One region of the Oceanobacillus sp. CAU 1775 genome, then DNA from elsewhere that is predicted to be linked to it. Evidence: riboswitches for the same ligand, from Rfam matches in the RefSeq annotation. Region 1 holds a riboswitch; each other region holds the start of a gene.
What was found. Region 1 has a riboswitch for thiamine pyrophosphate ahead of thiW (energy coupling factor transporter S component ThiW). Riboswitches for the same ligand answer to the same signal wherever they lie in the genome.
Positions count from the first base shown of each region.

Region 2: it holds a riboswitch for thiamine pyrophosphate, as region 1 does, so the genes downstream of both, thiT (energy-coupled thiamine transporter ThiT) here and thiW (energy coupling factor transporter S component ThiW) in region 1, are expected to answer to the same signal.
Region 3: it holds a riboswitch for thiamine pyrophosphate, as region 1 does, so the genes downstream of both, tenA (thiaminase II) here and thiW (energy coupling factor transporter S component ThiW) in region 1, are expected to answer to the same signal.

Region 1 is NZ_JBTLRO010000002.1:229,974-235,070, forward strand. It holds gene ACXYMZ_RS04415 (hypothetical protein) at 1-426, shown strand, start outside; gene ACXYMZ_RS04420 (DUF3307 domain-containing protein) at 423-1,271, shown strand; gene ACXYMZ_RS04425 (SCP2 sterol-binding domain-containing protein) at 1,310-1,657, opposite strand; TPP riboswitch at 1,844-1,957, shown strand; gene thiW (energy coupling factor transporter S component ThiW) at 2,047-2,532, shown strand; gene thiD (bifunctional hydroxymethylpyrimidine kinase/phosphomethylpyrimidine kinase) at 2,551-3,372, shown strand; gene thiM (hydroxyethylthiazole kinase) at 3,369-4,157, shown strand; gene thiE (thiamine phosphate synthase) at 4,180-4,761, shown strand; gene ACXYMZ_RS04450 (DNA alkylation repair protein) at 4,808-5,097, opposite strand, start outside.
Region 2 is NZ_JBTLRO010000004.1:167,012-172,108, reverse strand. It holds gene spoVAE (stage V sporulation protein AE) at 1-235, shown strand, start outside; gene ACXYMZ_RS08735 (zinc-binding dehydrogenase) at 274-1,257, opposite strand; gene thiT (energy-coupled thiamine transporter ThiT) at 1,459-2,034, opposite strand; TPP riboswitch at 2,129-2,234, opposite strand; gene ACXYMZ_RS08725 (M3 family oligoendopeptidase) at 2,290-4,071, opposite strand; gene ACXYMZ_RS08720 (YceI family protein) at 4,377-4,913, shown strand; gene ACXYMZ_RS08715 (VanW family protein) at 4,960-5,097, opposite strand, start outside.
Region 3 is NZ_JBTLRO010000001.1:545,721-550,817, reverse strand. It holds gene ACXYMZ_RS02620 (pseudouridine-5'-phosphate glycosidase) at 1-793, shown strand, start outside; gene ACXYMZ_RS02615 (sigma-70 family RNA polymerase sigma factor) at 856-1,416, opposite strand; gene tenA (thiaminase II) at 1,542-2,231, opposite strand; TPP riboswitch at 2,375-2,474, opposite strand; gene ACXYMZ_RS02605 (cytochrome c oxidase subunit 2A) at 2,689-2,838, shown strand; gene ACXYMZ_RS02600 (cytochrome c oxidase subunit II) at 2,854-3,315, shown strand; gene ACXYMZ_RS02595 (cbb3-type cytochrome c oxidase subunit I) at 3,327-5,000, shown strand.

The DNA.
Region 1 (5,097 bases):
TATTTGAAGAACCAAGAAAAAAGAATGCAATTTTATTTCAAGCTACCAGATGTAAACAAAGAAGCTAGCTATGAAATAGATAGCAACCCGTTAGAGCTACTTTTAAATACCAACCTAAAGCTTACTCAAGAACATGCAAATGCACAAACAGAGCTGCAATCTCTTGTCTTCTCTTTGTACCTTATCTTAGGGCAGCAAAATAAAGTTAGTAAATATCTAGGCAGAACCAAATCAACCATATCAACGCATATGAAAAATGGTAAAACGGATATTATTATAGAAGCATTTGAAAATATAGTGCAGGTATTAAATGGTCTAGAAACAGAGTCAACGACTAACAAGGTAACAGAATTGCAAGCTAGTATTAAACAAAATATTACAAACCGCTTACAAGATTACTTGCCAATCGAGAGGAATATAAAATGATATTATTATCGCTACTCTTAGCGCATTTAATTGCTGACTTTTGGCTTCAAACCGATCAAATGGTTAGAGAAAAATTAACATTTCTAAAAAAGCATCTCATTCATCATCTTTTAGCAACTGGAGTTACACTTCTATTTATATGGGGAGTTATCTACGAATTTCAACATATTTTAAAATATCTCTTTCTCCCGTTAATTTTTATTTGTATGACACATCTATTAATTGATTTATTGAAAATAAAACTTGGAGAAACAAAAGATAGTATGAAAAAGCTTGGTTTCTTCTTACTGGACCAAGTATTACATGTAACAATCATTGTAACGACTTGCTTTCTATTCTTTCAACAAGAACCCCTAGCAATATGGAACAGCTTATTGAATTTACATGAAGGAATTATACAGACAACATTGTTTATACTAATTTTATTTATTCTAGCCACAACCGTCAGTGGCCACATAGTAAAATATGTTGTTGGCTCCCTGCCCTCAGAATTTACAAATTTTGAAGGTGAATTAACTTTGAGAAATAAAATAAGTAATAAAAGTGAAAAAAATGTACCCAATACCGATAATAGTTTTACAGAGGAATATCATTACTATTCGTACTCCTCTCCCCTGCGTTCTCGTGGAAAACTAATCGGATATATTGAGAGATTACTAGTAATTGTATTGACAATGATTGGTTCTTATCAATCTATTGCTTTCATAATTGCTGCAAAATCAATCGCGCGATTTAAACAACTTGATGATCGTAACTGGGCGGAATATTTTCTTTTAGGGACCCTTTCCTCTATATTCTTAGGTTTAGTACTTGGGTTAATTTCCAAAAAATTGTTGATGGAATAGAAAAAGGACTCTTATTAACAAAGAGTCCTTTTCCAATGTTATTCACTTAGTTTATATTTCTTTAAAAGACTTTCTAGTTTTAAAGCCTTGGTCATATCTCCATCCAACTTTAATTTCCCAGTCATAAATGCTACCGTTCCATTTAGATTTCCAGCAAGAAATTTATGGAAGTTTTTGAGCGACATTTTTAATGTGCAATCTGCATCGGCCTTTACCCCTTCACTAACCTTCGCCGTACCATTTTGTATATCTAATTGATAGACACCTTCCTCTTCCCCACTAATCTCAAATTGATACAATGACTGAACTTCATGGATAGGTTCAGGATTTTCATTTAACCTTTTTTCAATTTCTTGCATAACTTCATTTAAACTTAAATTCTCCATTTAACTTACTCCCCCTACTTTGTCTACTATGACTTTTAACCATGAACATTTAGTTGAATTATAAATGTTTTTTAGTTTCTTTTCAATTATAAGAAAAAGTAAATTCAAAATCTTGTCTTTCTTTAAGTAGATTGTATGACAGATAGTAATTTATCTGATATGATTATTCATGAATCAAATAAGTTTTACCACTACTAGGGGTGCCCAATCGTGGGCTGAGAGGAAAGTGTAGCATACTTTCCGACTCTTAATGAACCTGATCTGGGTAATACCAGCGGAGGGAAGTAGGAAGGCACATCTGTGTCATAACTATTTTACTGATGAAACCAGGTCTCTCGTAGATCTGGTTTTTTTGATTTTATCCCCCCTATTATGAGAGGAGGTAAATAATGAATCGTACACGTTTAATAACATTAATGGCTGTTTTTATTGCGATTGGAACGATAAGTGCTCAGCTTATCTGGTTCCCTGCAGGTGTAGCAAGAGCTTATCCAGTGCAACACGCAATAAATGTTATGGCAGCTGTTACCCTTGGACCAGGTCCCGCCGTAATCATTGCATTCATGATTAGTCTATTACGTAATATGCTTGGACTGGGTACACTTCTCGCATTTCCTGGAGCGATGGTTGGTGCATTTTTAGCAGGCATTCTTTATAAAAAGACTGAAATAAAATCACTTGCTGCAGTTGGAGAAGGAATTGGAAGTGGTGTAATTGGAGCAATGTTCGCGGTACCATTTGCAACTATCTTTATGGGTACTGCTGTTGGAGCTTTTGCATTCATTCCTGCATTCCTTGTAAGTAGTTTATCTGGATCAATTATCGGACTAATTATTGTTTCAAAGGTTAATAGTAGAAAATTGCTTCACAATTAAGGAGTGTCTAAAAAAGCTATGACAAATCATATTAATCAACAAGTGCCGTGCGCTCTAACAATTGCTGGAACAGATCCAAGTGGCGGAGCTGGAATTCATGCGGATTTAAAAACATTTCAAGAACTCAGGAGTTACGGAATGTCAGTTATCACATCAATTGTTGCACAAAATACAACTGGTGTTCAGGCAATCTCTCATGTTTCACTAGAAATGATTGAACAACAATTGGAATCTATCATTTCAGATATGCCAATACATGCATTTAAGACAGGTATGATCGCTAATCAGGAAATGATGCAAGTCATCTATAATAAAATTGTAAATATTAATGCGCCATATGTCATGGATCCTGTGATGGTTGCGACGAGTGGTGATGTTTTAATCGAAAACCAAGCGAGAGATTTTTTACGTGATAAACTTATTCCGCTCACTACTGTAATTACTCCTAACATTCCTGAAACTGAATTTCTTACTGGAGTAAAAATAGAATCAGAGACTGAAATGCAGGAAGCAGCACATCTTTTAGTAAATAAGTATGGTGCTGGAGCTGCCTTAATCAAAGGTGGTCATCTGAAAGGCGATGCAATTGATTTTCTTTATGACGGAGTAAAAATGCATAGTTTCTCTTCGCCACGAATTCCAACCAACAATACACATGGAACTGGTTGCACCTATGCAGCAGCAATTACTGCTAACTTAAGTAAAGGACAACCATTAGTTGAGGCTGTAAAAAATGCGAAAACATTTGTAACTGCTGCTATCAAACATTCCTTTGATATAGGAGCTGGCAGTGGTCCTACGAATCATTGGGGAATCCGGCTGGAAGGTGTTGAGATATGAACTCAGAAATTATTGCACATGTTAGAGAAAAGCAACCTCTTATATACCACCTGACAAATCAAGTCGTAATGAACTTTACAGCTAATGGCTTATTAGCTTTTGGAGCATCACCAATAATGGCAAAGTCTCGAGAAGAAGCAGCCGAAATGGCAAGTATTGCTGATGGTGTTTTAATTAATATTGGAACATTAACAGAGGCTGATCTTCAGGCTATGATCATTGCAGGTAAAATAGCGAATGAAAGAAATATTCCAGTAGTATTAGATCCCGTAGGAGTTGCTGCAACATCGTTTCGTTCACAAGCTGTTCGGAAGATTTTAAATGAAGTAACACCAACTATCATTAAAGGAAATGCTGGTGAAATGGCTTTCCTCGCTGATATTCCTTGGCAGACAAAAGGTGTTGAATCAATCGGGGTTGGGAACTTAGAAGAAGTTGCCGCAATCGTTTCTAGAAAGTATCAAACTACTGCGATTGTTACAGGAGAAACAGATATTATTTATTCAGATGAAACATGTATTGAAAATCATACTGGTCATCCTCTGTTGACAAAAGTTACGGGAGCAGGCTGTTTACTAGGTTCCATAATAACTGCAAGCCTTACAACCGATCATTCGTTAAATGAACAAATGAAAACATCCTTAGCTTTTTACGGATTAGCTGCTGAGTATGCTGCTAACCATCCGAATGTAAACGGTCCAGGAACTTTCATGCCTCATTTTTTAGATGCACTGTCTTTTAATGAGGAGCAGTTAAAGGAGAATTATAATGATGCCGATAAATAAATCTTTGCGCAAATATTTTATTATGGGCAGTCAAAATTGTCAGGGAGATCCTGTGGAAATATTAGATGCTGCAGCTAAGGCTGGCATTACACTATTTCAATTTCGTGAAAAAGGTACCTCCTCCCTCGCTGGTAACGACAAATTTGAATTAGGGATGAAATTGCAAGCGGTATGCAGGAAGCATAACATTCCATTTATTGTTAACGACGACGTAGAACTTGTAAAAAGCTTAGATGCTGATGGAATTCATGTCGGCCAAGATGATACTTCAGTTGAAGAGTTAAGAAAAATGTTTCCGAATAAAATCATTGGTTTATCTGTTTCAACAAAAGAAGAACTTGAACAAAGCCCTTTAGATCTCGTGGATTATATTGGAGCGGGACCTATTTTTCCGACCTCGACAAAAAATGATGCGAAAGAAGTAGTTGGTCTTGATTGGATTTTAGAACTCCGCAAACAATTTCCTAATCTTCCGATTGTAGGCATCGGTGGAATTAATACAACAAATGCGGCCTCTGTTATTCAAGCAGGAGCAGATGGTGTATCATTTATATCTGCAATTACTCAAGCGAAGAACATCAATGGAGCAGTGAATGCATTATAAACTCAAAAATAAACCTCCATTTCATTAGAAACAATGAAATAGAGGTTTATTTTATAGATAAATATTTACTTCCTTCTCTTATACTTAATTTGGATAACGCATTATTTTCAATAAAATTCTTTACAAGTTGCGGGTTTGTTTTCGAGTATTCTCTTAGCGCCCAACCTATCGCTTTTTGAATGAAAAATTCTTTGCTAGAAGCATGCGTTTCAATAAAGCGAAATAATAGAGGCGCATCTGTATCTTCTTTATATTTCAACTGAAAAAGGATAGCGCTTCGCTGCAACCACATATTATCACTAACTATCCATCCTTCAATTACCTCAGTTATTACTT
Region 2 (5,097 bases), on a different contig from region 1:
GGCTGTACTTGATGGTCTTGGATTGTATGAACCACTTATTGATTTTGCTGGTGCTGGTGCGACTGTACCAATTACAAGTTTTGGTAATTCACTTGTCCATGGTGCTATGGCTGAAGCCGAAAAACATGGGCTCATTGGTGTAGTTACTGGAATGTTCGAGGTAACTAGTGCTGGTATTTCTGCAGCAATTATCTTTGGTGTTATTGGAGCAATTCTATTTAAAGCAAAAGCTTAAAAGTAAGAGCATATTCAAAAAGAATATGCTCTTGTTTATTAATTAGAAATGTTAAAGACAATTTTTCCAAACTGTGAGTTTTCTTCTAAGATATCGAAAGCTTTGTTTGCATCTTTTAAGTCTATGACAGAATCAACAACTGGATGGATGTTGTATTCCTCCATCATATGAAGAAGTTCTTTTAATTCTTCTCGACTGCCCATTGTCGATCCGATTAATTGATATTGTCCATAGAAAAACTCTCTCAAATTCAGATCAACTACATCTTCTGTTGTAGCTCCAAACGTGACAATTTTTCCACCTTTTTTTAATACTTCTAATGTACGATTAAATGTCGCAGCACCAATACTATCTATAGCAAGGTCGATTACAACATCTTCTAATTCTTTTTTCCAATCACTATGTGTAGATATTGCAATATCCGCACCGATCTTTTTAGCTTGCTTCAATTTGGCTTCACTTCGGGAAGTAACTACTACCTTTGCTCCAATACTTTTAGCCAATTGAATAATGAAAGTACTGACCCCACTACCTGCTCCAGGTATAAATAATGTGTCTCCTGCCTTGATTTGACCCTTTGTTACTAATGCACGGTAACCTGTCAATCCTGATAAAGCAACCGTGCCAGCTTCTTCCCATGAAAGGTAGTTAGGTTTTTGTTCAACCTGATCTTCAGATAAAACAATTTTTTCTGCAAAAGTTCCATTATCAGGCATCCCTAAGATATCAAAACTAGGAGGTGGTGCATCCGAGTTGTTCTTCCAACGAAGCGATGGATTTATAATTACTTCGTCACCTACCTGAACAGATGATACGGCTTCTCCAATCGATTCAACAATTCCTGCTCCATCTGATCCAAGGATAAGTGCTTTTTTGTCACTCCCATGACGTCTAGGAATATAAAGGTCTCTGCGATTTAATCCTGCAGTTTTTAATTTAACAACAACTTCTTTTTTTCCTGCTACTGGCTCGGGCATATCCTTTACTTTTAATTCTCCATATTCTAATACAAATGCTTGCATGACCTTCCCCCACTTCCAAATATATTTTATACTTAGAAGTATACTAATAATTCATACATCATGCTATTACTTTGATTCATTCTAGGTACTCCTCATAACACTAAGCTTTAACCGCGTGTAATTAAAAACCCCTATTAGTACAGCTGCTTTATGCAGATGACTAATAGGGGATTTTTTATGTGAGCAGATTCCTTAAAACAATTAATTAGTAGCTAGATTCAACAACGTTCTAGGTTGTTTGTGGAACAAGAAAAAGACAAGTACTGCTGATAATACAAATGACGGGAACATATAAGACGCATTATAGATTAGTGAATAAATCCATGGTGATTGCCCTTCAACTGCAGATCCGAAAAATACCGCTCCTGCAACATAGTGTGCTAAAAATCTTAATACAGAACCTACTAAGACACCAGCAGTAATATAAGTTAAATAAGTTTTCACCTTTCCATCTTTAACCGCTTCTTGAATTTGCTTAGCAAAGATACCAGCAAAACCTATTACTGTAAAGGCAATTGCATAATCAATGAACCCTTGTAACGGTGTTAGAATATACGCATTTCCTACAGCAATCTGTAACATCCCCCAAAGGAAACCAGATAATAAGCCACCTTTTATTCCCCAACGGAACGCAACAATAAATACAGGAATCATTGCAAATGATACAGATCCGCCTTGTGCCCATAGCTTAAAGGATAGTGGTAATATATCAAGTAATAATGCAAGCGCTGTAAATATAGACACTTCTACTAAAAATAAGATTTTCTTTCGATTCAATGAATTAACTCCCCTTTTGAAAGCATTTTTTCCAACAAAAAAAGCAATGCCAAGGGAAGGTCCTGATGGGGAATCCGCTCACATTGCTTTTTTATCCATCAAAAAACCACAATCCCTACGCTAGTATTAACTAACAGGTTCTAAGGGTCTGAACATTTACATGTTCACTCTCAGCTTCAATAGCTCCCCCTGTAGGCTTTTCATTTACTTTTTTTGTTATCTTTAGTATACAGAATTAAATCAATAATTACAAATTTACAGCGATAGGAACTCTTCTACATCCTCTACACAAAGAGCGATCGCATCTTCCCAAAAATCAGGTTTCGTTAAATCAGCATTAAGGTGTTTCATTGCTAAGTCTTCTACAGTCATACGACCTGTATCTTGTAATAGTGCAATGTAATCATCTTCAAAGCTACCACCTTGTTTTTTAGCGTAAGCATAAATTCCAAGACTGAAAAGATAACCAAATGTATAAGGGAAATTATAAAACGGAACTCCAGTAATATGGAAATGTAATTTTGATGACCAGAAGTTTTCATCATAGTCAGCCAAAGCATCTTGATAGGCTTCTTTCTGTGCATCAATCATTAATTCATTTAATCGATTTACAGAAACGAATCCATTTTCTCTTTCTTTATAGAAGTTTAATTCAAAAATAAAGCGTGCATGAATATTCATGAAGAATGCTACACTTCTGCTTACCTTATCTTCTAGCATTGCTAATTTTTCTTCTTTAGAGGAAGCATTATTAACTGCAGCATCAGCTACAATCATTTCTGCAAAGGTTGAAGCTGTTTCAGCCACATTCATCGCATATCTTTGATTTAAACCATGTAGATCATTCATCACATGTTGATGATATGCATGACCTAGTTCGTGAGCTAAGGTTGATATGTTGGAAGCAGTTCCTGAGTATGTCATAAAGATTCTCGTCTCTTTGCTATCGGGGAAACTTGTACAGAAGCCACCTGGTCTTTTACCTGGACGGTCTTCTGCTTCAATCCAACGATTTTCAAATGCTTGCTGTGAAAAATCTGCCATTTTCGGACTGAATGCACGGAAGTGTTCAATGATAAAGTTTGCTCCATCTGTATAGCTAGACTTTTGTTCCGTTTTTGATACTGGTGCATTCACATCATAAACACTTAATTTTTCAAGTCCTAATAGTTCAGCTTTTTTATTTAAATACTTAACAAAATGATGTTTGTTATTCGTAATTGCTCGCCACATCGCATCTAATGTCCCTTGTTGCATACGGTTAATTGTTAGCGGCTCTTGTAAAATATTATCCCATTTACGGTGTTTGTACGTTTGGATGCGGAACCCGGCTAAATTATTAAGGGTTTGAGCAAATAATGGTGCTTGCTCACTCCATGCTGCATCTAATTTTTCATAAACATATTTTCTGAACTCTCGATTAGGTGAACTTAGTTTATTTGAAGCCTGACCAATAGAGTATGTATTTACCTCGCCATCTTCTTCAAGTTCAACCTTCATTGTACCTACTAGTGTGCTGTACATTTGATTCCATGCATGGTAACCATTCACTGCTAAATCACTAATTAATACCTCTTGTTCTTTAGGTAATAAATCTTGAGCGTTTGTTCGATATTCATTTAAAATATAAGTAAGTTCTTTTAAATTCTCATTTTGGAGTAACTGATTCCATTCTTCTTCAGGAATTGATACAATTTTATCTCTAAAAGTAGTCATAATTCCACTAAATTCTGCACCGAGGGCACTTCGGTCACCAACAAGGATTTCAGCTTCTGCATCATTTACATCTTGTGCACTAAGACAACTTACAAATGCTCCTGCTTGTCTTACCTTCGTCATTATATTTTCTAACGCATCGATAATTTTTACTAATTTTTCATCTACGTTTTTTTCATTCGGTTGGAATTCTTCGAGTTGAACAGATAAACTTTTCATTTCTTTTTTAATATCTTCTATATATCTCTTAAACTCTAAAGATGTGCTCCCTCCTTCAAAAATTGAATCTAAGTCCCATTTTGGATTAAACGCCTTCTGCATACTATCTCTCCTCTTATAATATGATTTTCGTTATCTTTTAATTATAACGAAATATCAGATATTCTCTATTTTAAAGGAAATAATTAGGAATAGAAAGTTTAACAGTGGATAAAAGAAGGAATAGATAATAGTTAGCCTAAACATCTTAGTATACTAAGGTTTTTTTAGAAACTAATTTTATATTTAAATAAACAATTTTTAATTAAAGATACTTGACATTAGTTATTTATTAATCTATACTAAGTATCATAAAGTAAGTAACGTAATCTACTTTTAAAAAATAATTTACATGGAGGTCATTTAACATGACAAAAACAAATTGGAACGTAGACACAGCACACAGTGAAGTAGGATTTTCAGTAAAACATATGATGATTTCAAAAGCGAAAGGTACTTTTGATAAATTTGATGGTACTTTTGTTCTTAATCCAGAAGATTTAACAGATGCAACAATCAATATTACAATTGATGCTGCAAGTGTTAACACTCGTAACGAAGACCGTGATAACCACCTTCGTTCAGGCGATTTCTTTGATGTAGAAAATCATCCTAACTTAACTTTCGTTGCTACTGACATTAAAAGTACTGGCGGAAATAACTATGATGTAACTGGAGATTTAACAATGCGTGGTACTACTAAGCAAGTTACTCTTGATGTGACATTTGAAGGACAAAGTAAAGATCCAATGGCTGGCGCAACTGTAGCTGGTTTCAGCGGTAAAACTTCAATTAGCCGTGAAGAATTTGGTTTAACTTGGAACGCTGCTTTAGAAACTGGTGGCGTACTAGTATCTGATGATGTTAAAATCCACTTTGAATTAGAGCTTCAAAAAGCTGAATAATTTATAATGCCAAAAAGCAGTATTCTCTTCGGAGGATGCTGCTTTTTTAATTACTTTTAAAATAACCGACAGTATCACTGGACAGCATTTCAATATAAAGATTTCCTTTAGATGCTCTTGCTTTAATTACAATCGGTTCGTTATAAAGATTTTTAAAAGAAAAATCTGGTCCCCACCAACTTAC
Region 3 (5,097 bases), on a different contig from region 1:
TGAAACTGCACGTGCTGTCGAAACAATCATTCGTGAAAATGGAGCCGTTCCTGCAACGATTGCTCTTATTGATGGGAAAATTAAAATTGGATTAACAGATGAAGAATTAGAAGCTTTTGGAAATAGTGATGATGTTGCGAAGGTTTCGCGTCGTGATTTCCCTTATATTCTTGCGACTCGAAAAATGGGAGCAACAACGGTTGCAGCAACAATGATTGCCGCTGCACTAGCTGATATTAAGGTTTTTGCAACTGGTGGAATCGGTGGGGTTCACCGTGGTGCGGAAACAACAATGGATATTTCTGCGGACTTGGAAGAACTTGCGCAAACAGATGTTGCAGTTGTATGTGCTGGAGCAAAATCAATTCTCGATTTGGGATTAACCATGGAATACCTTGAAACAAAAGGTGTGCCTGTGATTGGTTATGAAACAGATACTTTGCCAGCATTCTTTAGTAGAGAAAGTAATTTTCCAGTGAATTTCCGTGCAGATGATGTTTCAGTAATCGCTGCGACACTGAAAACGAAATGGAAATTAGATCTTCATGGCGGAGCAGTTATTGCTAACCCGATTCCTGTAGAAAATGAAATCCCGCGTGCTGAAATCGATTCTATTATTGATCAAGCAATCGCAGAAGCGGAAGAAAATAATATTCAAGGAAAAGATGCTACCCCATTCCTTCTAGCAAAAGTAAAAGAACTGACAGAAGGAAAAAGTCTTGAAGCTAATATTGCATTAGTTAAAAATAATGCTAAAGTTGGCGCACAAATCGCTGTGGCTTTAGAAAAATAAATTTTAATTATGTACGAGAAAACAGTCCCGCTACATTTTGGTAGTGGGACTGCTTTTTTATGTTATTTTTCTAGAAGTTCCATGATGTTTTTTTCTGCCTGAGGATGACGTAATTTTCTTCTGGCTTCTTTTGCCCAGCCCTTTACAGCTTCGACGGAGACATTTTCCTTCTCGGCAATTTCTTTTAATGATATGTCTTCAATAATATAGTATTGCACCCACTTCCACTGTTTTTCTGTTAAAAGTTCTCTAATTTGCATCCAGAGGTGGCTGTTGTCTGTGAGGTGCTCTGTAATGATGTCTTTTTGTGGTTCGGTGTTAGTTGAATTTTGGTAATTTGCTCGGTCTAATGTTTCTTCCTCTTCTGTTGCCATTGGTGTTTCTTTGTTTATTCTCCGACTTTCCTTCCGAATCAAATCAATTAAACGACGATGAATAATAAAATTAAAATAGGTTGAAAGTGGCCCTTTATCTGGCTGGTATTTTTTATATGCACTCCACATGGCAATTAGCCCCTCCTGATAAAATTCCTGGTGCGGATCCTGAATCCTTAACTTATGAAGATGATAATGAATCCGCCGCTCATTCTGCTCAACAATCTCCTCAAACGAAAACCCCTTCATAAAATCCCCCCTACCAAATACATCCTCACCCCTATAATCGAAAACCAACTCGGAAAGGGGGTGAATGAAACATGGGGACGGTTCTCATGTTGCAATGAATGCAACGCGAGAACCGTCCCCATGTTTCACTTTTCTTCTAGATCGACTGGCCAGTGTTGTTGTTTTTCGGCCATTTCCCAGAACATGTATTCAAATAGGCTTGTTTTTACTACGATTTCTTCTAATTCTTTTAGATCACGTTCTGGTTTTCCTTCGGTTATTTCATTGATGAGCGTTTTACAGTCCTCGGCTAATGCTGTGAAGCCGTCTGAGGAATACATTCTCACCCAATGTCCGTAAAATTCATGCTCCAATGCGCCGTCCCATTTGGCTAATTCTTTTCCAATAAAATTATAGCTCCAAGCACAAGCCAAAACGGATGCAACGACATTTTCAACTCCGCCTCGCTGCGATACGTTTAGCATATAGCTTGTGTATGCAGTCGTTGTTGCTGCTGTCTCTGTTTCCTCAAGTTCTTCATGCGTTATTCCAAATCTACTTGCATATTGGCGGTGTAAATCCATTTCCATGTTCAATGTTCCATCAAGTAGCTTTGCAAAAACGGACATCGTTTTTAAGTCAGGCGCTTTTGCACTTCCGAGAGCAAATAAACGAGAGTATTCAATTAAATAAACATAATCTTGGTTCAACCAATGTTTAAATTTATCCTGCTCCAGCCAACCTTCTCCGAGCCCTTTCACAAATGGATGCTCTAAATATGATTCCCAAATCGGTTCAACTTTGTCCCATAATCGATCTGTAAATTGTTTACTCATTATTTTTCCTCCTAATTTTTTTGATAATGCATTAGAACTTGATTCGAACAGGATCACCTCTTTTGACTAGGAAAAGAAAACACAAAAAACCCCATCACTAGAGTACTAGAAATGGGGTTAGCAATTTATAAATAAATTCAGCTAGATTTCTTCATCCACTTCCCTACGCTAGCGTTAACTAGATCAGGTTCGAAGGGTCGATTACACATCTCTCAGCATTTCCATGCTCCCCTAGTCGATTCTTTAATATTCACTTAACACATACCATTATAGACATAGCGACATGAGCAAAGCAAGGAGATTGAAACATGGGGACGGTTCTCTTGTTTCAATTAATGCAACATGAGAACCGTCCCCATGTTTCACTAAATTTGTAGTTTATTTGAATTATGTTAGGGAAAGGCTAATTGTGGGTAGTACTATTGGTTGGTCAAAATAAATGGAGGGAGGTTTTTTGGTGAAGGAGTCTGAAAATAGACAAGAGCATGAAAATCCTGAAGAGGAACTTTCTTTTAAGAGTGCTTTGTATTCGTCTGTTTTATTTGTAGGTGGAGGAATTGTTTTGTTTTGGTTTCTATTATTTATCGCTTTTTCCCTAAGAGTATAAGGAGGTAAAAATAATATGCATCGTTATGAAAAGATTTGGCTCACATTAGCAGCTGCAATGTTGGTAATTGCAGTTGTATACAGTGGTTATCAAACCTTTGCACTTGGGCACGGACCCCCGAGCGGAGTTGGAACGATTGATCCAGAAAATGTAGAGAATACTGCTCCATTTGATAATCCAGGTGTATTTGAAGTAGGTGAAAATGAATATGAGGTTGTTATGATTGTAAGGGCTTTCTCTTTTGAACCTAGTGAAGTAGTCGTTCCTGCTGGTTCTACTGTTAATTTTATAATGACTTCTCCAGATGTTATCCATGGTTTTCAGGTAATTGATACAAATATTAATGCGATGGTCATGCCAGGACATGTTCAGGAGGCCTCACAAACATTCAATGAACCTGGTGAATATTTGGCTGTGTGTAATGAATATTGTGGAGCGGGACACCAGATGATGAGTATGACAATTACTGTTGAATAGGAGGGTTGCAATTGGAAGCGACTACGACACTTCGAACGAAATTAGATTCTGTATCTGGAAAAAGATCAGAAGATTCACGGATTACATTAACTTATTTTTCCATAGCATTTCTTACAATAATTATCGGAGGATTTTTTGGTTTACTGCAAGTGTTAAATCGGGCAGGCTATCTTGAACTTCCTGCTTGGCTAGATTACTATCAAGTATTAACTGCACACGGGGTATTACTAGTCTTAGTATTCTCTGTGCTATTTGTGTTTGGTTATTTTTATGCTGTACTTTCACATACAACGGACGGCTTACTTCCTATTGTAAGAAAAATGGGCTGGGCAGCATTAGGCATTATGCTCGTCGCTGTAGTTTTTGTTGTCACAACAATTCTAAATGGAACAGCCTCTGTCATGTATACTTTTTATGCACCAATGCAGGCTTCTCCTTGGTTTTATGTGGGGCTCTTCATTCTTGTTGTGGGAATTTGGACGGCTGCATTCAGCGGGTTTATTCAAATAGCCAAGTGGAGAAAAAGAAACAAAGGAAAACATATCCCAATTCTTGCGTTTTTTGCGATGGGTGTTTTTACGCTTATGTTTTTTGGGAGTCTTGGTGTAACCGCAGAAGTTTTAATGCTTATTCCTTGGGCTTTTGGCTGGACAGAAACGATTAATGTCATGCTTAGTAGAACGTTATTCTGGAGCTTTGGACATACATTTGTAAACATTTGGTATTTAACAGCTGTTTCTGTTTGGTATGTAGTCGTTCCGAAAATTATTGGTGGTCGATTATTTAGTGATACATTAATTAGAGTTGTCGTTATTTTATTAGTTATTGCAAATATCCCTGGTGGTTTTCACCATCAGATTGTTGACCCTGGAATGTCAGAAGGTGTGAAACTTATTCACGCAGGAATGAGTATGGTAATTGGTTTCCCTTCTTTGATGACTGCCTATGCGATGTTTTATGTATTTGACCGAACAGGAAGGAAAAAAGGTTCAAAGAGCATCTTTGGTTGGGTAAAGAAAATGCCATGGGGTGACGTTCGTTTTCTCGCTCCAATGATTGCAATGATTGCATTTATTCCAGGTGGTGCAGGTGGAATTGCACAAAATGCCAACCAGCTGAACCAAGTCGTCCATAATACTTTATGGGTTGTCGGACATTTCCATCTAACTGTTGGTGTTACTGCAGTGCTCACCTTTTTCGGTGTGGTATATTGGTTAATTCCATACCTTTCAAAACGTGTGCTTACTCCACAAATGAATCGATTAGGTGTTATTCAAACTATATTCTGGGCGGCAGGTATGTTAATTATGACGACTGGAATGCATAGTGTTGGTGTTTTAGGTTCACCACGGAGAACATCCTATTCTACGTATGGAGATAACGCTGTTGCACTAAGTTGGGATCCGTATTTAGTTACGCTAGTGATCGGTGGGACTCTCCTTGCGATCGGCGGAGTATTAATGCTATATATCGTAATCAATTTAATGTTCTTCGCACCAAAAGGACATACAGAATTTCCAATTGGTGAAGTAGAAGACAATGCCAGTACAACACCACTATGGACAGATCGATGGAGCATTTGGATTTCCATCATGATCCTAGTAATCGCATTCGGCTACGTCTTCCCAATCATAGAAATGATCCAACATGCCCCACCAGGCTCCCCACCATTTATAACCTGGTAGCATAACGGGGACATGGCGAGTGAGTGAAACATGGGGACGGTTCTCGTGTTGCAATGCGTGCAACATGAGAACCGTCCGTCCCTCTGTTTCACTCTTT